Regions from separate parts of the Novosphingobium sp. PhB55 genome, predicted to be linked through region 1. Evidence: predicted binding sites of a transcription regulator. Region 1 holds the regulator's gene; each other region holds the start of a gene.
The links. The regulator LexA, encoded in region 1, represses DNA repair genes until DNA is damaged. The targets are predictions, from matches to a motif close to GTTCCNCNCTTGTTCT.
Positions count from the first base shown of each region.

Region 2: the regulator LexA is predicted to act here: its motif matches at 5,209-5,224, upstream of EDF57_RS21890 (DUF3072 domain-containing protein).
Region 3: the regulator LexA is predicted to act here: its motif matches at 3,734-3,749, upstream of EDF57_RS19025 (PA0069 family radical SAM protein).

Region 1 is NZ_SODQ01000001.1:285,381-292,904, forward strand. It holds gene EDF57_RS01385 (citrate synthase) at 1-1,262, opposite strand, end outside; gene gltX (glutamate--tRNA ligase) at 1,276-2,730, opposite strand; gene EDF57_RS01395 (ComEC/Rec2 family competence protein) at 2,760-4,973, shown strand; gene lexA (transcriptional repressor LexA) at 5,021-5,719, opposite strand; gene EDF57_RS01405 (molybdopterin molybdotransferase MoeA) at 5,853-7,067, opposite strand; gene moaC (cyclic pyranopterin monophosphate synthase MoaC) at 7,064-7,524, opposite strand, start outside.
Region 2 is NZ_SODQ01000009.1:103,989-111,512, forward strand. It holds gene EDF57_RS21845 (AI-2E family transporter) at 1-835, opposite strand, end outside; gene EDF57_RS21850 (glycine zipper 2TM domain-containing protein) at 1,013-1,210, opposite strand; gene EDF57_RS21855 (helix-hairpin-helix domain-containing protein) at 1,447-1,641, opposite strand; gene EDF57_RS21860 (hypothetical protein) at 1,842-2,048, shown strand; gene EDF57_RS21865 (GlsB/YeaQ/YmgE family stress response membrane protein) at 2,107-2,373, shown strand; gene EDF57_RS26085 (hypothetical protein) at 2,646-2,783, opposite strand; gene EDF57_RS21875 (DUF2256 domain-containing protein) at 3,106-3,267, opposite strand; gene EDF57_RS21880 (response regulator) at 3,271-3,705, opposite strand; gene EDF57_RS21885 (histidine kinase dimerization/phosphoacceptor domain -containing protein) at 3,714-4,856, opposite strand; gene EDF57_RS21890 (DUF3072 domain-containing protein) at 5,227-5,454, shown strand; gene EDF57_RS21895 (GFA family protein) at 5,460-5,852, shown strand; gene EDF57_RS21900 (DEAD/DEAH box helicase) at 6,283-7,524, opposite strand, start outside.
Region 3 is NZ_SODQ01000007.1:326,692-334,215, reverse strand. It holds gene EDF57_RS19050 (response regulator) at 1-306, shown strand, start outside; tRNA gene EDF57_RS19045 (tRNA-Val) at 443-517, shown strand; gene EDF57_RS19040 (NADP-dependent isocitrate dehydrogenase) at 755-1,978, shown strand; gene EDF57_RS19035 (TauD/TfdA family dioxygenase) at 2,097-2,942, opposite strand; gene EDF57_RS19030 (TetR/AcrR family transcriptional regulator) at 3,068-3,655, opposite strand; gene EDF57_RS19025 (PA0069 family radical SAM protein) at 3,760-4,842, shown strand; gene EDF57_RS25585 (hypothetical protein) at 5,105-5,410, shown strand; gene EDF57_RS19015 (hypothetical protein) at 5,480-5,770, shown strand; gene EDF57_RS19010 (long-chain fatty acid--CoA ligase) at 5,788-7,422, opposite strand.

The sequences.
Region 1 (7,524 bases):
AAATCGCGCTGCGTCGGGCCGGTGTAGAGCTGACGCGGGCGGCCGATCTTCTGGCCGGGATCGGAGATCATTTCGTTCCATTGCGCCACCCAGCCCACGGTGCGGGCGAGGGCGAAGAGCGCCGTGAACATCGTGGTCGGGAAGCCGATGGCCGAGAGAATGATGCCCGAGTAGAAGTCGACGTTCGGGAACAGCTTCTTCTCGACGAAGTACGGATCGTTGAGCGCGATTTCCTCGAGGCGCAGGGCAGTCTCGAAGAGCGGGTCGGTAACCTTCAGCGCGTCGAACACCTCGCGAACGGTCTTCTGCATGACCGTGGCGCGGGGATCGTAGTTCTTGTAGACGCGGTGACCGAAGCCCATCAGGCGGAACGGATCGTTCTTGTCCTTCGCACGCTCGATGTAGTGCGGGATCTTGTCCGGCGTGCCGATTTCCTTGAGCATGTTGAGCGCGGCTTCGTTGGCGCCGCCATGCGCAGGACCCCAGAGGCAGGCGATACCGGCCGCGATGCATGCGAACGGGTTGGCGCCCGACGAACCGGCAAGACGCACGGTCGAGGTCGAGGCGTTCTGCTCGTGGTCGGCGTGCAGGATGAAGATGCGGTCCATGGCCTTTTCGACGGCCGGGATCACTTCATACTCTTCCGCAGGCACGCCGAAGGTCATGCGCAGGAAGTTGCCGGTGTAGCTCAGCTTGTTGTCAGGATAGACGAAGGGCTGGCCGACCGAGTACTTGTAGGCCGCTGCCGCAATCGTCGGCATCTTGGCGATCAGGCGGTGCGAGCTGATCTTGCGGTGCTCGGGGTCCGAGATGTCGGTCGAGTCGTGATAGAACGCCGAGAGCGCGCCGACGACGCCGCACATGATCGCCATCGGGTGGGCGTCACGGCGGAAGCCGCGGTAGAAGTTCGCCAGCTGCTCGTGGAGCATCGTGTGGCGCGTGATGGTGTTTTCGAAGGTTGCCAGTTCGTCGGCGCTCGGCAGTTCGCCATTGAGCAGCAAGTAGCTGGTTTCCATGAACGACGAATTTTCAGCCAGCTGGCCAATCGGGTAGCCGCGATGGAGCAGCACGCCTTCGTCGCCGTCGATATAGGTCAGCGCGCTTTCGCAGCTGGCCGTCGACGTGAAGCCGGGATCGTACGTGAACTTGCCCGTCTGGGCGTAGAGCTTGCGGATATCGATGACATCCGGGCCGACACTGCCCTTCAGTACGGGGTAGTCGAATTCCGTGCCACCAGCATTCAGTTTGACCTGATCACCCACCAGTTCTTACTCCTTATATGTGCGACCCGGTCGCGGCGTCCGCCTGCGCGCCAATGCGTGCGAGGCTTTCGTCCCGGCCGAGCAGAACCAATACGTCGAAAATACCCGGAGAGGTCGTTTGACCAGTCAGGGCCGCCCGCAAGGGTTGCGCGAGCTTGCCGAGGCCCAATCCCAGATCCTCGGCCATTGCCTTCAGGTTGGCTTCCAGTGCCTCCAGGAGCCATTCGGGCTCGCTGGAAAGACGCTCGTGAATGGCGGCAAGGCGCCCCCGCGCCTCGTCCGTCAACAGCGCCTGCGCCTTCTCGCTGAACGCGAGCGGACGCTTGGCAAACAGGAAGGCCGCGCCTTCTGCAAGTTCGTTGAGGTCCTTTGCACGGACCTTCAGTACCGGCATCGCCTGCGCAAGCAGGGCAAGGTCGGTGTGTTCGTAGCCGGCCTGGACCAGGCGCGGCAGGACCAGTTCCGCCAGGCGGGCGTCATTCGCCTCACGCAAGTAGTGGCCATTGAGATTCTGCAGCTTCGCGAGATCGAAGCGCGAGGGCGACTTGCCGACGTCGGCCATGTCGAACCACTTCACGGCCTGTTCGCGGCTGATGAATTCTTCATCGCCGTGGCCCCAGCCAAGGCGCAGCAGATAGTTGAACAGCGCTTCCGGCAGGACGCCCATCTCGTCGCGGTAGGCATCGACGCCAAGAGCGCCGTGACGCTTGGAAAGCTTGGCGCCGTCCGAACCGTGGATCAGCGGCACATGGCCGTAGACCGGCACTTCCCAGCCCATGCCGTGAATGATCACGAGCTGGCGGAAGGCGTTGTTGAGGTGGTCGTCACCGCGCAGGACATGGGTAACGCCCATGTCGTTATCGTCCACGACGACGGCCAGCATGTAGGTCGGCGTACCGTCGGAGCGCAGGATGACGAAATCGTCGATTTCCTCGTTCCGAACGGTGACTTCGCCCTGGACCAGATCGGTGATCGTGGTCTCGCCGTCACGCGGCGCCTTGACGCGCACGACGTAGGACTTGTCGGCGGGCCAAGTCGAGGGATCGGCATCGCGCCATTCGCTGTCGATGCGGAACGGGCGGCGTTCTTCCTGCGCCTTCTGGCGGCGTTCGGCGAGTTCCTCGGTCGTGAGGTAGCAGCGATAGGCATGGCCGTTAGCCAACAGATCGGCGGCCACTTCAGCATGGCGGTCCGAACGGGCGAACTGGAACACCGCCGGTTCGTCGCCATCGAGGCCGAGCCAGGTCAGTCCGTCGAAGATCGCCTCGATCGCCGGCTCGGTCGAGCGCGCGCGGTCGGTGTCCTCGATGCGAAGCAGATACTTGCCGCCGTGGTGACGGGCGAAAAGCCAGTTGAAGAGAGCGGTACGAGCGCCTCCGATATGGAGATAACCCGTGGGCGAGGGGGCAAAGCGCGTGACGACGGCCTTGCTTGCCGCCGCTCCGCTCGATGCACTGCCGCTTGCCATTCTAATAACCTTCCTGTCCTATGCTCGCCATGGCCAGCCACGCCGCCACGACGGTTGATTTCGAGCGTCCGGTTTTAGCCGGAGGCGCTGCATTGCAGCATCGCCCATGGATCAGCAAGAGCCACTTGTCGAGCGGTTTGGCGGGTGTCGAGTGTTTTCTTTCGAACTGCAGTTTCACCAGAGCGCCGTGGCTGGCCGTGGCCTTTGGAACTGGCGCAATTGCTTGGTTTTTCCTGTCGTCTGCAGCGACATGGGCAGCCCTTTGCGTAGTATGCGTCGCGATTGCATTATTCGCATTGAACTGGCACGTGGGATCGGCTCGGTTTCCTTATATCAGACAGGCGATCCTTTCGCTATCGCTGGTCGTCCTGGCAGGGTGCCTGTCGATCTGGACCCGGTCGGAAATCGTCGGGCAACCGGCCATAGAGCGGACCATGTCGGGCATCTTCACGGCCCGGGTCCTGTCGCTCGAAGAGCAGCCGGCGCTGCAGCGGGATCGGCTGACACTGGCGTTGCGAGAGCCACGAAGCGGGCGGTCCATCAAGGTCAGGGTCAACCTGCCGACCGCGCTGCGGGAACAGCCGCTGAGCACCGGTGCGGTCATTCGGTTCCGGGGCCGGCTTACCCCTCCGGCATCACCCATGTTCCCTGGTGGATACGATTTTGCGCGCGCGGCCTGGTTTTCGGGCCTGTCGGCCACGGGCTCGATTACATCGCCGGTCGAAGTGATATCGCTCGGGCGTGGAGGCGATTGGCTCGCCGACCAGCGTGCCGCGTTGTCCCGTCATATAACGACGCATCTCGCGGGGTCGCCGGGCGGTATCGCGGCAGCGCTGACGACCGGAGACATGGGCGCGATCGGCCAGGGTGATGCCCAGGCCATGCGCGATGCGGGCCTGGCTCACCTTCTGTCGATCAGCGGACTTCACGTGAGTGCCGTGATCGGCTGCGTCTATTTCGTCGTATTGCGCCTTCTGGCCCTTTTCCCGGCACTGGCCCTGAGGGTCCGCCTGCCGATATTGGCCGCAACATGCGGTGCGGCCGCGGGGCTGGGTTACACGCTGCTGAGCGGCTCGCAGGTGCCTACCATGCGGGCTTTCCTGGGCGCTCTGCTCGTTCTCGCTGCCATGGCATGGGGCCGTGAAGCGCTGTCCATGCGCTTGCTGGCGGTGGCGGCTGTCATCGTGCTGGTCATCTGGCCCGAGTCGGTCGTCGGTCCCAGCTTCCAGATGAGCTTCGCGGCGGTGATGGTACTGGTGGCACTCGGCAATGCAGAGCCGCTGAAGCGCTGGTTGGCACCCCGGGAAGAGGCCTGGCCGTTCAAGGCCGTGCGCAACCTCACGATGATCCTGATCACCGGCATTGCGATCGAATTTGCGTTGATGCCCATCGCCCTGTTCCATTTCCATCGTGCCGGCCTCTATGGTTCTGTCGCCAATGTGATCGCGATCCCTTTGACGACGCTGGTCATCATGCCTTTCGTCGCCCTGGCGCTGCTGCTCGATGTGGTTGGGCTTGGAGGTCCGGTGTGGTGGCTGGCGAACCACGCTATCGACGCCCTGCTGGCCATCGCCCGCTTCATAGCCGCGGAACCGCGAGCCGTTCGGGTGATGCCCACGATGAGTGGGTGGCATTTTGCGTTGTTTGTTGCTGGAGGGCTCTGGCTGGGCCTTTGGGACAGTCGCATCCGGCTATGGGGGATTTTGCCTATAGCTGCCGGTTTCTTCGGCTTGATGCTCATTCCGGTTCCGGACATCATGGTTTCGGGCGATGGCCGCCATGTGGGCTGGATCGATCCCGAGAGCCATCGGCTCGTGATGCTCCGCGCCGGTTCCGGCGATTTCGCCCTGGACAACCTCATGGAAGTTGCCGGGACGCGAGAGGTCCCGATCAATGCGCAGACGGCGCCCGGAACGCGATGCAACGCGGACTTCTGCGCCGTCGAGCTACGTCACGGCGTGGAGGCTCGGCATGTGTTGATCGCGCGGGGGAGGGCCATCGTCCCCGAGATGCAACTGTCCGAGGCGTGCGGGTGGGCCGACGTGGTGATTGCCGAGCGCCGCTTGCCGAGGACCTGCCGACCGAAGTGGCTCAAAGTTGATCGCCAGATGCTGGATCGAACGGGCGGGCTGACTATCGATCTTGCAAGCCGCAGTGTGACGACCGTGGCGGAGGGGCAAGGAAATCATGGCTGGTGGAAACCCGCTGCGCCGGCCATGGTCGAACGCAAGGGATGGTATTAGCGACCGCTGGCCTCAGGAGGGCGAACAGGGCGCCCTCCTGAGATGGATCAATGATAGCGGCGCAGCAGGCCTGCCAGCTTGCCCTGGACTTCTACTTCGTCAGGTCCGTAGATCTGCGGTTCGTAAGCGGCGTTCGCGGGATCGAGGCGCACCATGCCATCTTCCCGGCGCAGATACTTGAGCGTCGCTTCCTCGCCCCGGACAAGGGCGACGACGATCTCGCCATCCCTGGCCGTGGTGGTCCGCTTTACGAGTGCGAAATCTCCGTCGAGAATGCCGGCATCGACCATCGAGTCGCCCGAGACTTCCAGCGCATAATGATCGCCTGCACCGAGCAGGGCCGCAGGCACCGGCAGCGAGGACTGGCCTTCCAGGGCCTCGATCGGCACGCCCGCGGCGATACGACCATGTAGGGGGATTTCGATCACATCGTTGGCTGGCCTGGCTACCGCCGCCGGACGGGAAGGTGCGGCGTTGCCGCCACGCGCCGCCGATACCGCAGCCGCGGCCTTGGCCGGCTTGCTCGTGGCATCTTCGGGCTGGCGGAGCACTTCGAGAGCGCGGGCACGGTTGGGAAGGCGGCGGATGAAGCCACGTTCCTCCAGCGCGGAAATCAATCGATGGACGCCCGACTTCGACTTGAGATCGAGCGCTTCCTTCATTTCCTCGAAGCTGGGGGAAATGCCGCTTTCTTCAAGCCGGACCTGGATGAACCGGAGCAATTCGTGCTGCTTGCGCGTCAACATCTGCTTAGCCTCATGTGTTCTGTGGCACTTGGCCTGAATCGCCCGACGAACCGGCCCCGGCTGACTTGATGTGTCGTTCAGGGAACTTGTCTGCGAACAATGAGGGAACAATTATGCAACGAATAGAGTATCGTCAAGCAATACCGCCATTTTGGAGCAAGAACACCTGAACCGGATCACCGCGATCAGCGGCGAGGGCATGCGCCGACCGGTCGATCAGGACATTGCTGGCGGCAAGTGAGGACAAGGCGCCGCTATCCTGTAGCGAGAGGGCATGGACCGCCTCACCGTCCCAAGATCCCCGCAGGAATTCGCGGCGCGCACCCACCGTATTCAAAGGTGCCGAAAGCCTGGTGGCAATCGCGCGGGGTAAGGGCTGCGAAGCGCCCAGAAATGCGCGCAGTACGGGAAGAACGAAGAAATATGCAGTTACCAGGCTGGACACGGGATTGCCGGGAAGCCCGATCACCAGTTGACGACGCCCTGCCGTCTGCCGTGTCGCGACCATGAGCGGTTTGCCGGGTTTGATAGCGACGCGCCAGAAGTCGATTTCCGCGCCCCATTTTTCCAGTGCCGGCCGAAGAAGGTCGTGATCGCCCACTGACGCTCCCCCGCTCGTCACGATCACGTCGGCATCGGCGGCCGCGTCGAAGGCGGCGACCAGAGCGTCCAGATCGTCGGGGATTGGTCCATTTCGATTTGCATCGACGGGGACGCTACGCGCAAGAGCGGTCAGCATGGCGCCGTTGCTGGCGGGTATCTGATGGGCTGCGCAGCATTCGGGATCGCCGGACAATTCATCGCCGCTATCGATCACGGTGAGCCGGGGGCGGCGGCGGACGGCGAGATGTCGGTGGCCCGCCGAAATGGCAAGACCGGCCTGGGCCGGTCCGATCAGTGCCCCGGCGGCGAGCAGCGGCGCTCCATCGGCGAAATCCATGCCGCGGAAGCGGACGTGCTTGTGGCCTGGTGAGGGCGCCTCTCCCGTGAGGGCAAGGCGATCGCCGTTCCGGTCGACATCCTCCTGCAGGATCACGGCCCGCGCATTGTCGGGCAACAGGGCGCCGGTGGAGATCCGCACGGCTTGGCCCGGATCGACGGCTGCACCGAAAGGCCGTCCTGCCGCGCTTTCACCGATCACCTGCCAGGGTCCGGACAAGTCCCCTTCGCTTACGGCATAACCGTCCATGGCGGAGATATCGGCGGCGGGCTGGACCCGGCGTGCCAGCAACGGGGCTGCGAGATAGCGACCCAGCGCACTGTCGATGTCGACGTGTTCGATGGGCCGCGGCTCGACCAGCGCAAGCAGACGGGCCTGTGCCTCTTCCAGAGCGATCGGCGGGATCATCGCGGCGATGTCTCGATCTTCCAGTCGCCCGATTTGCCCCCGCGCTTTTCGATCAGGCGAATGTCACCGATCACCATGCCCTTGTCGAGCGCCTTGGCCATGTCGTAAATTGTCAGCAGAGCAACGGAAACCGCTGTAATGGCTTCCATTTCCACCCCGGTTTTGCCGCTCAGCGATGCAGTGCCCACTGCCAGCACGGCGCTGTCCTCGAACGTGAAATCCAGGTTCACGGCGTCGAGCGTCAGCGGGTGGCACATCGGGATGAGGTCCGCCGTCTTCTTGGCGGCCATGATCCCCGCGATGCGCGCCGTTCCCAGCACGTCGCCTTTCGGTGCATTGCCGGCGCGGATCGCTTCCAGGGCCGAGGCGCTCATCGTGATCCGTCCGGACGCCACGGCGACCCTGCGGGTCGCGGCCTTGGCACCAACGTCGACCATGCGGGCCGAGCCTTCCGCAT
Region 2 (7,524 bases), on a different contig from region 1:
CAACGAACAGCAGAACTGTCCAGAGTGCCGTCGCTGGCGACTGGGTGAACGCCAGCAAGACCGCTGGAACCCCTGAAATAACGGGTCCGATCATGGGGATCACATCCAGCAAGCCTGCGATAACGCCAAGACCGCCGGCAGAAGGAACGCCAAGCAGTGTCAGGCCTGCCGAGGTCAAAATAGCTACCACAACGGAAGAAACAGCCTGGCCTTTCATCCAGCCAGTAAGGCCGCGGCCGGCATCCTTCAGACCTTCATCAGCAACTTGTGCCGCCCGATCGGGCATAAGAAGGAGAAAACCGCGGCGGTAGACCGCGGGATCGGCAGCTAGGAAGATCGCCGCGAAGAACACCAGGACAAAGTTCGTCACACCGTTGCCGATGGCAATCATGTACGTGCCGATCTTCGATGCCGCGGCTGAAAGGCTGCCCTTTCCCTGTTCAAGGATGCCGTTCGCGGCGTGGTCAAGGCCTATGCGGCTAAGAAACGCCTGAAGCTGTTCGAGTCCGTCCGGGAGACTTTGCTTGATGGCGTCGAACTGGCTGGTGAGTTGGGCGCCGAACAGGATCAGAGCGCTGGTAAAAACCCCAAGTAGCAGAATTACAGCGATCCCAAGCGACAGTGCTCGACCTATTGGCAAGAAGGAGCAAATCGCGCGCGCAATGGCGTCGAAAACGACGCCAAGGATCACAGCGGCAAAAACCAACATAAGAAAGCTGGAGAGGCGAACCAGTAGCAGTCCTACACCAAAAATCGCGATAACCATGACCGCTGCCACGGCGATCCGGCTGAGCGTCCAGTATCTGGGATCTTCACTCGCTTGTGCAGGTTCCATTTGGTTCGTCCTCATCTCGCACAGGAGGGCTGCCTTTGCAGGTACATCGCCCACCGTATTGCCGTCCGCCCGTATACGGAGAGACGATCAGTCTAGATCAACAATCTTTTGCCAAAACAAAGGGCCGAAATCCATTGCTGGACCCCGACCCAATCGCCTGACCTTTGACCGTGGCAGTTACTTGTCGCCGATCACCGCGCCAGCGGTACCGCCAATCACGGCGCCTTCGGTGGTTCCCAGCCCGGTGGCGCTACCCACGACGGCCCCGCCTGCGCCGCCGATGAGGCCGCCCCGCGTGGCGCCATGAGAGCAACCGCCCAGAGCAGCACCTGCTGCCATCACCAGAGCCAGGCCACTTGCGATCTTGATATTCATGAAAAATTCGCTCCTGTTGCGTCGGTGAGTGCAGCGACTGATCCGCCTTAAAGTTCCGCTGGAAACACATTGAAATTGTGCACTCGCGATTGCGCAGAAAGAGAGGAGCCGTTGTTGCAAAGGCATCTCGGCAACAGAGGTGATTGTCGGACAGGCTCTTTTGCAATGATTGACCTTGGCATCTCTACCTCTGGACGTGGACCGCCCGGCCAAAAGGGCTGCCTTCTATCATCATGCTATGTGAATATCAGTATCGCTTCCAAGCCTTGCGTATGGCCGGCCAATCCCGGGACTTCCTCCAGTTGGCGAAGCTCAGTGAAATTTCCACGTTCGCCGCGATACCGAACGATCTCGAAGCCATGTCCCTTGAGCTGCGGGATTTCATCAAGCTGTTCAGCTGTTGCAGTGTTGATATCAACGCCTTGTGTCATGGTATTTCGCCTTTCGAAGATGATGGGCAAAAGCCGGATTTTCCCTCGCGGATGAAAACTCAAAACCCTTGACGAAGTTCTTTCGTGCTTTTCGTCAAGGGGTCAAACCCGAAGATACCGATCCCTTTTTCCCGATTAGACGGCAACGATCGGAACAATCGAGCTGCCTCCGGCTTCTTCTGCCAGCAAAGGAGACCGGTATGATCGGGAAAGTTATCGGCGCTATCGCAGGCAAGCGCATTTCGCGCGATGTGAGCGGCGTTGGGGGCACCAGTGGTGCCCTGCTGGGCGTAGGCGCGGCCACGGTCCTGCGCCGCCTCGGGCCAGTCGGCATGGTGGCGGCAGCTGTGGGCGGATACGCGTTCAAGAAGCACCTAGAAAAGCGCGACGCCGACAAGCTCCGCTGACCACTGCCGGGTCATGTCCGGCAATTTCCAGGCACATTCTATTTAATTGGAGACGAACATGGGTTGGATCGTCGCGCTTATTGTTGGCGGCATCGCGGGCTGGTTGGCGAGCATGGTGATGAAGCGGGATGCTTCAATGGGCATCTTCCTCAATATCGTCGTCGGCTGCGTTGGCTCAGTGATTGGTAACGCCCTGTCGGGTCCGTTGTTCGGTATTCGTGGCAGCGTGCAGCAGTTTTCGCTGACCGGCTTGATCATTGCATTTGTTGGCGCCGTGATCCTGCTCGCAATCGTCAACTTCTTCCAGCGTAATCGCGCACGGTAACCTAGACTATCGTTGGATTCAGCGCCGCCTGCCCGGCCTTGGGCGGGCGGCGTTTTGCGTATATATTTCATCTCGCAAAACCCAATATTGGCAAAAATCCAGGATACACCGAGGTTTGCTGCGTTTGATCGAGGGAGCCGAGAGGCGCTTGATCCGCACCCTTATCGGCCTTCGTCTACCGCTCGAAACCAAGGCGCAGGAGACCTCTGGCACACAGGGCCTAGCCTTTGAATTTCTTCACGATGCCCTAGCCGACCAGGCAAACTGCAGCTCTAGAAGGCCGAGGCGGCCGGGTCATTACGCTTAGTCTGATCGATGCCAAAGATGCCGAGCGCGGCCGCATCCGAAACGCCATGGGTGAACCCTGTTGGACACTGCTGGACCATTTTCGCCGCGAGCTTGGCGATCACTACGGGTCCCGCTTGATCGCATTTGACGGGGGCCGGGCTGGAAGCGTGCCGCGCCGTATTTGATAAATTCGGAATAGATCATCGGCAGGCTCTTCAAGCCTGTCGCAAACATCACAGCTTTAAAGGCTGGACCGAGGATTTCGTCAGTTTCTACACTGCATTCCACCCTTTTCCGGCTCAGCATCCAGCGGGCGATAGCGGCGACAAAGATTGGGCCCCCAAACACACAGCAACTACTGGCTGCCGCATGCCGACGGCAAGAACTCTGATAATGACGTGCGCTTCAAATCGTTCGATTTCGGGTAAGCCCCGCCTCTTTGGCCTACTCCTTTGAGCCGGCGCCGCTTCCAGCTCCGGACCGCCGACAGCGTTCCGAACAGAACCGTACATTCTCCCAATCTCGCTCCCACTTCTTGCGCCATGAAAATGGCCGCGCGCACGCGGCACAGATCTTGGTGGGAAGGAAAGGCTTCTTATGAACCACGGCTCAGGCCAGGGCCCAGCGGCGCTCCAAATGGGGAGACGGAACAAGGCTTGCTGGCCGCGGTACGCTCGGCGGTGGATTGAATACGCCATTTGCAAGATAGCGGATCGCGTTGGCGACCCCGGCATGGGAGAAGGGCTTGGCTATGACGCCGTGTGCACCCAGAAAATCCTCGGGGATTTTCGCCACATTAGCCGTGACGAAGACGATCAACGCCTCGGGCCAGCGCCTTTGGATTACTTGGCAGACATCCAAGCCATTGGAGCCATTGGCCAGATGGATGTCGACCAGAGCAAGCTGTGGATCGATATCGTCTGGCAGAGCTTCCACGTCCTTGAGACTGGCTACTTCGGCCAGCACCCGATGGCCGTTATCCTCCACAATAGCTTCGATATCCATTGCCAGCAGGATTTCGTCTTCGACGATCAGGACATTCATTACGCTACTCATTCTGCCGTCTCGCTGCGAGGAAATGTGATGGTTACGCAGGTGCCCGGACCATTATCGCTCCAGTTCGCCTCGGCGCGGGCTTGCCGGGCCAGCCGGGTGATAAGGGCGGTGCCGATGCTTTTGGTCCGCTTCGTCGATGGCAGGCCTGGCCCGTCGTCGCAGATCCTGATGAGGCCGCGTCCCGCTTCGTCCTTTACCAGAAGACTAAGCTGCCCAGCTCTGCCATCGGCAAAGGCGTGCTTTATGGCATTGGTCAATATTTCATTGAGGATCAGGCCGAGCGCGGAAGCATGCGCAGCATCGACAAACAGAGACTGTGTCTTCACATCAAGAGCAATATTGCTGCGGCCACTGGCGCCTACGACGTCAGTTGCAAGGTTATGAGCGAAAGTACCAAGATCGAAGCGCCCAAGATCCTCGGACTGATAAAGCTGCCGGTGAACGACGGCGAGGGCGTCGACCCGCTCCAACATGGAATCCAGCTTGGCCGCCACTTCGGGGTCTTCAATCGTGCGCACCTGCAGGCGCAGCAATGATCCGATCATCGTCAGGTTGTTTTTGACGCGGTGATCGACCTCATGGAGCAGGATCGTCTTGGCCTCCAATGCCCCCCTTAGATCGGCGGTCCGCCGTTCAACCTCGCGTTCGACGAGATCTTTTTGCTCTGAGATAAGGCGCTGGGCATCAACCCGATCAGTGACATCCATCTGTGAGGCAAAGAAAAACCGGATCGTCCCTGCCTTGTCCCGAACCGGGGACATGTAGAGGGCATTCCAGAAGGTCGAACCATCTTTGCGGTAATTGAGCAGATCTACATCGATGTCATGGCCATTCTCGATGGCCTCGCGAACTTTCGCTATCGAGCCCGTATCTGTATCGGGGCCTTGCAGAAAACGGCAGTTGCGACCGAGAATTTCCTCGCGGGTGTATCCGGTCAGTTCCTGAAACGCCACGTTGCAAAATACGATGGGGTTGTCGTGCTGGGCCGGGTCAGTGATGACCATCGGCATGCGCGTTGCGCGTACCGCTGCGGCAAAAGGATCGCCACGGCCATGCTCATAATCGAGAATGTCGGTGAGATGCCAGTCGTCGCTTTGCTTCAAGATAACCTCCAGCGAGGACCGGAAGGCATCGCGCATTCAGGAAAACAGCATCGACAACGGATAGTTCCGTCCGCTCTCTCTTCTCGTCGCACGTACGGGTCCTTGCGGTCTCCGGTCATTGAGACATCTTGGGATGATGAGCTGCCGGCGCGGACGCCCCCGGCCATTGATGCTGCTGGCTATGGGTGGCGGAGAGGCGATGAAGCGTCGCACTCTATCCGGTCGGCCAACCAGATGCACTGGGAGGCGATGTCGTGCGCCGAGATCCCGATCTCGGCTACCACCCGGCCAGTTTCACCCCGCGCCCAGGCTGCCTTCGAGAACGGTGCTGCGCTCGAACGGCCGCCCGGGAACTAACCGCGCTACCTGGCCGTTTTAGAACGAACCACGAACAAGGACCGAGCACATGGCTGAGGAACTGCATAATCCCAAGCTCGATGACCACCCAGGCTCGAACACCCAAAAGGCTCCAGAAGACTGGGTTTCGGGAGATGACCTGATGACCGGTGCCCAGGCCTCCTATCTCACGACCCTGTGTGAGGAAGCGAACGAGGATCTGCCGCCCGACGGCCTGAGCAAGGCCGAAGCCTCTCAGCGCATCGATGCGCTGAAGGCGAAGCTCGGCAGGGATTGATGGTGATGGAGGAGGTCCGCGGTGGATGCCTTTGTGAGTCCGTTCGGTTCAGGGCGAGTGGGCAGCCCTACCGTGTGGGCGTCTGCCACTGCCTCGATTGCCGCAAGCACCATGGTGCCCTGTTCTTTGCTGCAGCCATTTTTCCAGAAAACGCGGTAACAATTCAGGGTGTCACCGAGGCCTACAATGGCCGGCATTTCTGCCCTCGTTGCGGATCTTCAGTGTTCGCGCGCTACGGCGACGAGGTGGAGGTGCACCTTGGCGCACTCGATGCACCGGATCAGTTCGCTCCGACATACGAAAACTGGACGGTTCGGCGCGAAGTTTGGCTATCTGTTATTTCGCTTTCCCACAGCTATCCGCACGATCGGGAAAGCAAGGGTCGCTTTGATAGCTGAGTGCTGGTCAAACCACCGGCCTCGAGCTGCGAAAACTCGCGGCTACGGCCGGGCCAGATAGCGTCCATGCTTGAAGATTGCCGGCGCTGTCATTTTCCGAAATATTTTTCGGCTTAGCGCCATCTGTCTGATTGTGCCACACCCTGGACGCGCGCGGTGCTGTTAATGAGCGTTCTTGCCGGGGCTTGCGCTTCGCATGTGGCGTATTAGTGCAGGTAACAAGTAATATATCTCTCATTATTGATGTCAATATTGGCGGATTTTATTCCATTATCTCTCTGTCAATACTTGTCTTGGAATTCATCCATCGGCTGATATTTCCGGCCGCCGGATATTGAAGCGGTGTAATTTTGGATTGGCGAGAACCGATTTGCAAATCGTCCGCAAGCCCGAAATGGGCAGGGCGCTGATCGATTTGTTATGCATCTCGTCAATCCGCCATCGGCGCGAGGCTTTCGAGGAGTGCGGCAACTTGCCATAAGCGCTCACCCGCCTCAAACCGCTCCTTCAATATCCAGCGGTCACCCTTGGCGAGGAGCTCGCTGGTTTTCGGGCGGGGCCGCTTACGATCTCGAGGTGTCAATGCGATTGCCGCCGGGCCTGCATCGATCCTCTCGATCCCCACCTCTCGTGCCAAGATAGCGATCTTTTTGGCTTCGATCAGGCGCCCGGCAGCGGCGGGCAGAGTGCCAAACCGGTCGCACAGCTCTGCCTCGAATGCGTCGGCTTCATTTGCGTCGACGAGCCTCGCCAGGCGAACATAGAGCGCGAGCCGAACTTCTGCATCGGGTATCCAGGCCGGAGGCAGGCCGCCGACGTCACCCAGGTTCAGCTCAGGCATCCACAGACCGGAATCCTCGTTCCTGGCTTCCTTCAACGCGGCTTCGAACAAATGCTGGTAGAGATCGACGCCGATTAGCTTCATATGGCCTGCCTGCGTCTCCGCGAGCGGATCCCCGGCCCCCCGCTGATCAAGGTCGGCCGCGCTTATTTCGAAGCCGGAACCCAGCTGGTTAAAGGTTGCAAGCGTTCGCAGCCGCTTCATGGTCCGGTCCGCGATTTCGCCGCTCTCGGTTATGAGGAAGACCTGGCCCCGGCGATTGCCGCGACCGACCCGGCCGCGCAGTTGATGAAGTTGGGCAAGCCCGAAACGATCTGCCCGCCATATGACCATGGTGTTTGCCCGCGGCACATCGAGACCCGCCTCGATGATATTGGTTGCAAGCAGGACATCGCCTGAGCCGCTGCCGAAGCGCACCATTGCTTCGTCGATTTCCCCTGCCGGCATCTTCCCGTGGGCCGTGATCAGCGCCAGATCGGGCACGATGCGGGCCAGCCGTTCGCAGAGCGGCGCAAGATCCTCAATTCGAGGCACGACGATGAAGCTCTGCCCGCCGCGCGAGCGCTCGCGTAGCAGTGCCGTCCGGATGATGGCATCGTCAGGGCCGGCGAGACTGGTTCGGATCGGCTGCCGGCGGGCAGGGGGCGTCGCAATCACGGAGATTTGCTGAAGTCCGATGATCGCGCGGTGCAGCGTCCTGGGGATCGGCGTTGCGCTCATCGCCATGAGGTGAATGTCAGGCCGCCCACGAAGTTTCGTCTTGTCGGATGCTCCGAAACGCTGCTCCTCGTCGATAATGACCAGCCCCAGTTTCGCATAGCGAACATCCTT
Region 3 (7,524 bases), on a different contig from region 1:
GCCGGTTATGATGTGCTGGCCGTCGATCGCGGCACCGAGGCCCTGCCTTATTTGGAAAGAGAACACTTCGACCTTCTGCTTTCGGACATCGTCATGCCCGAAATGGACGGAATCGAACTGGCGCAGCGTTGCGCCGAAGTTTCTCCGATGACCAAGGTGATGTTCATCACCGGCTTCGCCGCCGTGTCCCTGCGCGCCAGCCGTGAGGCGCCGCACGCCAAGGTCCTGTCCAAGCCTTTCCATCTGCGTGATATCGTTATGGAAGTTCAGCGCGTATTCGGCCTTTCGGAGCACGCGCGGCTCTGATCGAAACTATCCACAGGGCTATCGACAGGCCCAAAGAAGTTTTTTGAAAAAACCGGTTGCCAACCCTCGGGACCACCGTTAGAGGGCCACTCCACCGAGCGGCACACAATGCCGCAACGGACCGACCGAATGGTGTGGGCGTATAGCTCAGTGGTAGAGCACTATGTTGACATCGTAGGGGTCGCAAGTTCAATCCTTGCTACGCCCACCATTCGGACAGTCGGCCAGAACTAGGGCCGACCTTCCCCAAATCTCTACAATTTGACGGAACGCGGATTACCGCGGCAGCGGCCAGTCCGGTTCGCCCCGGACGATCGCCAGCGCGTAATGCGCGGCACGCAACTCCGCCCCCGCGCAAAGCGGGTGCCCTGCCCGACAGCGCCTTGCCAGCCGTGCCCCGCCTGCCTAAGAGACCCCCAATTTCTCACCTCCAGGGGAGTTTTCCGGAATGGCAAAAATCAAGGTCAAGAATCCCATCGTCGAGATGGACGGCGATGAAATGACGCGGATCATTTGGGAATGGATCCGTGAACGACTGATCCTCCCCTACCTCGACGTCGACCTCAAGTACTACGACCTCTCGGTCGAAAAGCGCGACGAGACCGACGACCAGATCACCGTCGACGCCGCGAACGCCACCAAGGAACATGGCGTTGCCGTGAAGTGCGCGACCATCACCCCCGATGAAGCCCGCGTCACCGAATTCAGCCTCAAGAAGATGTGGAAGTCGCCCAACGGCACGATCCGCAACATCCTGGGCGGCGTCGTCTTCCGCGAACCGATCGTGATCTCGAACGTGCCCCGCCTGGTTCCGGGCTGGACCGACCCGATCGTCGTCGGCCGTCACGCTTTCGGCGACCAGTACAAGGCCACCGACACCCTGATCCCGGGCGCCGGCAAGCTGCGCCTCGTGTGGGACGGCGAAAACGGCGAGAAGATCGACCTCGACGTGTTCGATTTCCCGGCTCCGGGTGTCGCCATGGCGATGTACAACCTCGACGAATCGATCCGCGACTTCGCACGCGCCTCGTTCAACTACGGCCTCAACCTGGGCTGGCCGGTCTACCTCTCGACCAAGAACACGATCCTCAAGGCCTATGACGGCCGCTTCAAGGACCTGTTCCAGGAAGTCTTCGACAACGAAGGCTTTGCCGCCAAGTTCAAGGACGCCGGCATCACCTACGAGCACCGCCTGATCGACGACATGGTCGCCTCGGCGCTCAAGTGGTCGGGCAAGTTCGTCTGGGCCTGCAAGAACTACGACGGCGACGTCCAGTCGGACACCGTTGCACAGGGCTTCGGCTCGCTCGGCCTGATGACCTCGGTCCTCCTCTCGCCCGACGGCAAGACCGTGGAAGCGGAAGCCGCCCACGGCACCGTGACCCGTCACTACCGCCAGCACCAGCAGGGCAAGGCCACCTCGACCAACCCGATCGCCTCGATCTTCGCCTGGACGCGCGGCATCGCCTATCGCGGCAAGTTCGACGAGACCCCGGAAGTCGTGAAGTTCGCCGAGACGCTGGAACAGGTCTGCATCGAAACCGTCGAAAGCGGCAAGATGACCAAGGACCTCGCGCTGCTGATCGGTCCGGACCAGAACTGGATGACCACCGAGCAGTTCTTCGAGGCCATCGTGCAGAACCTCGAAACCAAGATGGCTGCCTGGGCCTGAGCCTTTCGCATCCAAGCCCCGGGTCTTCGGACCTGGGGTACAAAAAACCCTCCGCCTTCGCAGGTGGAGGGTTTTTTCTTGTCCCTTCGAGCGGCGACGCCGCCTTGCGGGCTGTCGCTTATTCGAAGGGTTCTTCGCCTTCGAGCTTGGTGCGATGCATCATGCGGCCGCAAGTGGGGTCATAGGCCTCGGCCCGGTGCATGGTGCCGGTGTTGTCCCACATGACGAGATCGCCCACTTCCCACTCGTGGCTATAAGTGAACTCCGGCCCCGTCGCCCATTCGCGCAGACCATGGATGATCATCGCGCTCTCCAGCGCGGACTTGCCCACCACTTGCGCCGAAGTGCAGCCGATCACCAGGCTCTTGCGGCCAGACTTGTGCTTCCAGACGAGCGGCAGTTCCTGCTCACCGATCTGCGCATAGCCCTGCAACTTGGCGAGGCTAGGCTCGGGCTCGTAATAGAAGAGGCTGGCCCAGGGGCCGTGGATCATGCGGTACTGCTCGTATTCGGCCTGCTTGTCCGCCGGCAGTTCCTCGAAAGCGGCGTAAGTGTTCGCGAAGCCGGTGTTGCCCGTGCCGCGGGGGCTGGGCACGCGGCAAGACAGCAGCGAGGCCAGGATGGGCACATCGTTGCGGGTGCCGTCGATGTGCCAATAAAGCGAGCCCTTGAGGTACTCGGCGCTCATCGGGTTTTCCTTGGCGTCGAGGGTGATCTTCGAAATCACCTCCTCGCCGCCCTTCCGCTCGGGCGCGAACGTGCCGAGCGTCTTGGTGAAGGCGACCTGTTCCTCGTCGGTGAAATTCACTTGCGGGAACACGAGCACGCCGCGCGCTTCCAGCAGCTCGCGGATTTCGGTGGCCACCGTTCCGGCGAGCAGGTCTTCCCTGCTGTTGAGCACGCGGCTACCGATCTTCGGCTTGATCTCTTCGGCCTTCAGCCTGGTCTGGGTCTCGACCGACATCCTGGAATTCTCCCGTCATATTGGGCCCGCTGAATCAGCGGCTCACGAGAGTTCCAATATCACGGCCTGAACGCCTGTTCAAATCGGCGCGAGCGCGTAGCGGCGATGGATCGCCCTTGCGAAAGTCAGCCCGCGCCCTGCAGGCGGTCAAGCCAGGATTCGACGATGCGGCGCGCCTGTTCGTGGCCCATCTCGGCGCCCAGCCCTTCCTCCATCACGATGCAACGGCCGATACCGGCAAGGATCACGGTGAGCCCGGCCGGGTCGAAACCCTCCACGGCCTTCAGCCGATCGCCCAGCAGGCGCTCCAGGATCTCGACCTGGCGGCGGCGCATGGCGATGCTGTGCTCGGCCATCTTTTCGCGCACGGCCGGACGATGGTTGGCCAGGGCCATGAATTCGACGGACATGGCCGTCCGGCTGGTATCCACGAAGAACCCCCAGAGCGCCCGAACGGGATCGGCGGAGGCCAGGGCTTCCTCGATCATCTGGTCGCTGTCCGCCGCGCCCTGGCGGCACACTTCCAGAAGCAGATCGTCCGTGGTGGGGAAATAATAATGCACCAGCGACGGCTTGAGCCCTGCGCGCGCGGCCACGCGCCGCGTGCTGGCGGCGGCATAGCCTTCGTCCCGGATCAATTCCACGGTCGCCGTGACGATGCGCGCTCGCGTCGCGGATGTCTCGGCCCCTATCCTGCGCGCTGCGCCTGCCATCGGATTTCCCTTTGCTTGTCGGGCCTGCCTAGGGGCTGGCCGGAGCAATATCAACCGAACGGCTTCGGGTTGCATTTTGTTCTCTTTTTGTTCATACGAATCACATGCGAGTTCCTGGGCCAATCCAAAAAGGAAGAGGTGCCGTCAGCGGCCAGGCCAGCCGGCGTTTCAACCTGCCGCAGCGGGAGAGCGACGGAGACTGGATGGATGCCGCGGAAGAGATCGACGGTCCGGCGCGGCACCCGGCCACGACAGTTACCGAGGAGCATCCTCGCTCGATCCTGTCGTTCAACAAGTCTCCGGACATCCCTTTCGACCGCTCGATCAACGCTTACCGGGGATGCGAGCATGGCTGCATCTACTGCTTCGCGCGGCCGACCCACGCTTATCACGACCTTTCCCCCGGCCTCGATTTCGAAACGAAGCTCTTCGCCAAGCCGGATGCGGCACGGTTGCTGCGCCAGACTTTGGCGAAGCCTGGCTATCGCCCCGCTCCCATCGCCATGGGCACCAATACCGACCCTTACCAGCCGATCGAAAGCCGCTATCGGATCACCCGCAGTGTGCTCGAAGTCTGCCTGGAAACGCGGCATCCGGTAACGATCACCACCAAATCGGACCGGGTTCTGCAGGATCTCGACCTGATCGCGGAATTGGCCAGGCTGAAGCTGGTGGAAGTGGGCATATCGGTGACGAGCATGGATCCGAAGCTTTCGCGCCTGCTGGAACCGCGAGCGGCTGCGCCTGCCAAGCGCATCGCCGCGCTGGGGCGTCTGGCGGATGCGGGCGTGCCCGCCCACGTTTCGATTGCGCCGGTCATTCCCTCGATTACCGATCAGTTCCTCGAAGACATACTTCATGCCGCGAAGGATAAGGGTATCGACCGCGCGACATGGATCATGGTCCGCCTGCCCCACGAAGTGGCGCCCCTGTTCCGCGAATGGCTGGATGTGCATTTTCCGGATCGGGCGGGCAAAGTCATGGCCACGATCCAATCTCTGCGCGGCGGCCGCGACAACGATCCGGATTTCTTCACCCGCATGCGCCCCACCGGCGTCTGGGCCGATCTGTTCCGCAGGCGATTCAAGGTGGCGATGACCCGCATGGGATTCGCGAAACCGGCGATCCTGCTGGACAGCACGTCCTTCCGCCGGCCGTCGCTGGACGGTCAACTTTCGCTGCTATAGCCTTCGTTTCGAAATACAGGTGGAGGCTGATTCCATGTTGCTGGCAACTCTCGCTCTTTTTGCCACCACCGTCGCGCCGGCGGCTTCCACCCCAGCCGCTCCGCCTGCCTCTTCCTCTGCCCCAGCCACCCCTGTCGAGACAACTCGCACCGCAGCCGCACCAACGGCCTTCCGCGCACTTTCCTGCGCCCGGGGATGCCTTTCCGCTATCGAGGCGGTAACGTATGCCTCCTATCTCGGCGAAAAAGCCGGGGTGGCCGGCATGTTCGAAATGCCCGTCGTCGAAGTCGGGCAGCAGAACGGACTGTTCTACCTCAACTCCGAAGACGACTACCGCGACCGCAATTGCCTGACCGTGGCCATGACGCCTGCGGCTATGCAGGCCTTCATCGGCACGGTCGATCTCGACCAGGTCCGCAAGCGGCTTCAGAAGCGCCGGATCGTGGTGCGCGGAGTTGCCCAGCAGGTGCGGATCAACTTTTCCTCCGACGGCAGGCCCTCCGGCAAGTACTATTACCAGGTCCATGTCCGCGTCGGTGAAGCGAGCCAGGTGCGCGTGACCGTCTGAGGCGCTCCGCAACCGAAAACCATCCTCGCGCGTTCCCTGCCCAACGATAAAAATGGACAGGAGGCTGTCATGGCCGATGAAACCGTAACGACCGAACGCGCGCCCGAAGCTCCGACCACCACCACGACGATCATCCGCGAACGCGGATCATCGGGAGGAGCGACGGGCATCGTGATGGCGCTGATCCTGCTAATCGCGGTTGTCGGCGGCATCTACCTCTTCAGCAAGGGCACGCAGAGCGAAACCGCCAAGGACGATGCCATCACCGAAGCGGCCAACAATGTCGGCTCGGCCGCAAACAAGGTCGGCAACGCGGCAGAGAACGCTGCCGACAACGTCCAGAAGAACGACGGTAACTGAGGGATCCTGCTGAACGGTCAATCCGGCAGGCGATACCCCCGGAAGCGTTCGCGCAGGTCTTTCTTGCTGATCTTCCCGCTGCCGGTGTGGGGTATGTCGGACACGAATTCGATCGCGTCCGGCAACCACCACCTGGCCACCCGGCCCGCCAGGAATGCCAATAGCTGACGCTCGTCGATCGCGCTTTCCGGTCTGCGGATGACGACCAGCAGCGGCCGCTCGTCCCATTTTGGATGCGAAATGCCGATGGCCGCCGCTTCCATGACATCGGGATGCGCCACGGCGGCATTTTCGAGTTCGACCGAACTGATCCACTCGCCGCCGGATTTTATGAGATCTTTGGTGCGGTCCGTGATCCGCAAGGCGCCGTCGGGCTGGATCGCGGCCACGTCGCCGGTATCGAACCACTGATCGCTGTCTACGCAGTCCTCCTCGGCACCGAAATAGCGGCGTACGGTCCAGGCACCGCGCACTTGCAGGGCGCCGGACGATGCCCTGCCCTCCGCTCCGATGCCCCCTACCTCGATGCCGTCTGCCTCGCCGCCTGCCTCCTCCTCTCCGGCGAGAGGGACGATGCGGACTTCGCTGCCGTAGAGCGGGCGGCCCTGGAAGCTCTTGACCAGGACCTGCTCCTCGAAGGTCATCTCGTCCCATCCGGCCGGTTCGTAAGTGACCGTTGCGATCGGCGAGGTTTCCGTCATGCCCCAAGCCTGGACCACGCGCACGCCGGCACGCATCAGCCGCTCGACCACGCTCGGTGGTACGGCGGCGCCGCCCGAAAGGGCCTGGCGGATAGGCGGCATGTCCCTGCCCGTGCTGTCGAGGTGCGCGAACATCGAGAACCAGACCGTCGGTACCCCGGCCACATGGGTGACCGCTTCGTTTCGCAGGAGGTCGCAGAGCGTCTCAGCCTCGCTGGTCTGGCACCAGACCATCTTCGCGCCGACCGCAGCACAGGCCCAGGGCAGCCCCCAATCGTTCGCATGAAACATCGGCACCACCGGCAGGACGCAGGATCGCGGCTCCAGGGCCAGGCAGGACGGTGCAATGATCGCCAGGGTGTGGAGCACGTTGGAGCGGTGGGAATAGAGCACCCCTTTGGGATGCCCGGTCGTGCCGCTGGTATAGCACAGCATGCAGGCATCGCGCTCGGCTCCCGGCGTCCAGAGCGCCCGGCCGTCCTCCAGCCCGATCCAGTCATCGAAACAGGGCCCGAATGCCGCCGAATCGAAGCAGATGGCATGGGCGATGGAGGGGCACCGCGGCAGCAGGCGTTCGACGATGGACTGGAACGCCGCGTCGTAGATCAAGACGCGGTCGGATGCGTCGTTGACGATCCAGGCGAGCTGTTCCTCGAAAAGCCGAGGGTTGAGGGTATGGAGCACACAGCCCGCGCCGGTCACCCCGAACCAGGCCGCAAGGTGCCGCCCGTGGTTCATCGCCAGCGTCGCCACGCGGTCTCCGGGATAGATGTCCAGCCGCCGCAGCGCCTGCACCATCTTCAGGGCATCGTGCCTGATACCGGCCCAGTCCGTTCGGGTTTCGCTGCCGTCGACCCAGTGCGTGACGATCTCGCGCGTGCCGTGCTCGCGCGCGGCGTGATCGAGCAGCCCCGTAACGCGAAGGTCCCATTCCTGCATCGCCCCAAGCATCAGGTGCCCCCCTCTTCCTGCGGCTGCCCCCTGGAGGAAGGCCCGCCAAGGCAAAAGGTAGGTGCAGTTTGCCCCTGATAGCAAGCTGCCGCGACCGGCCGC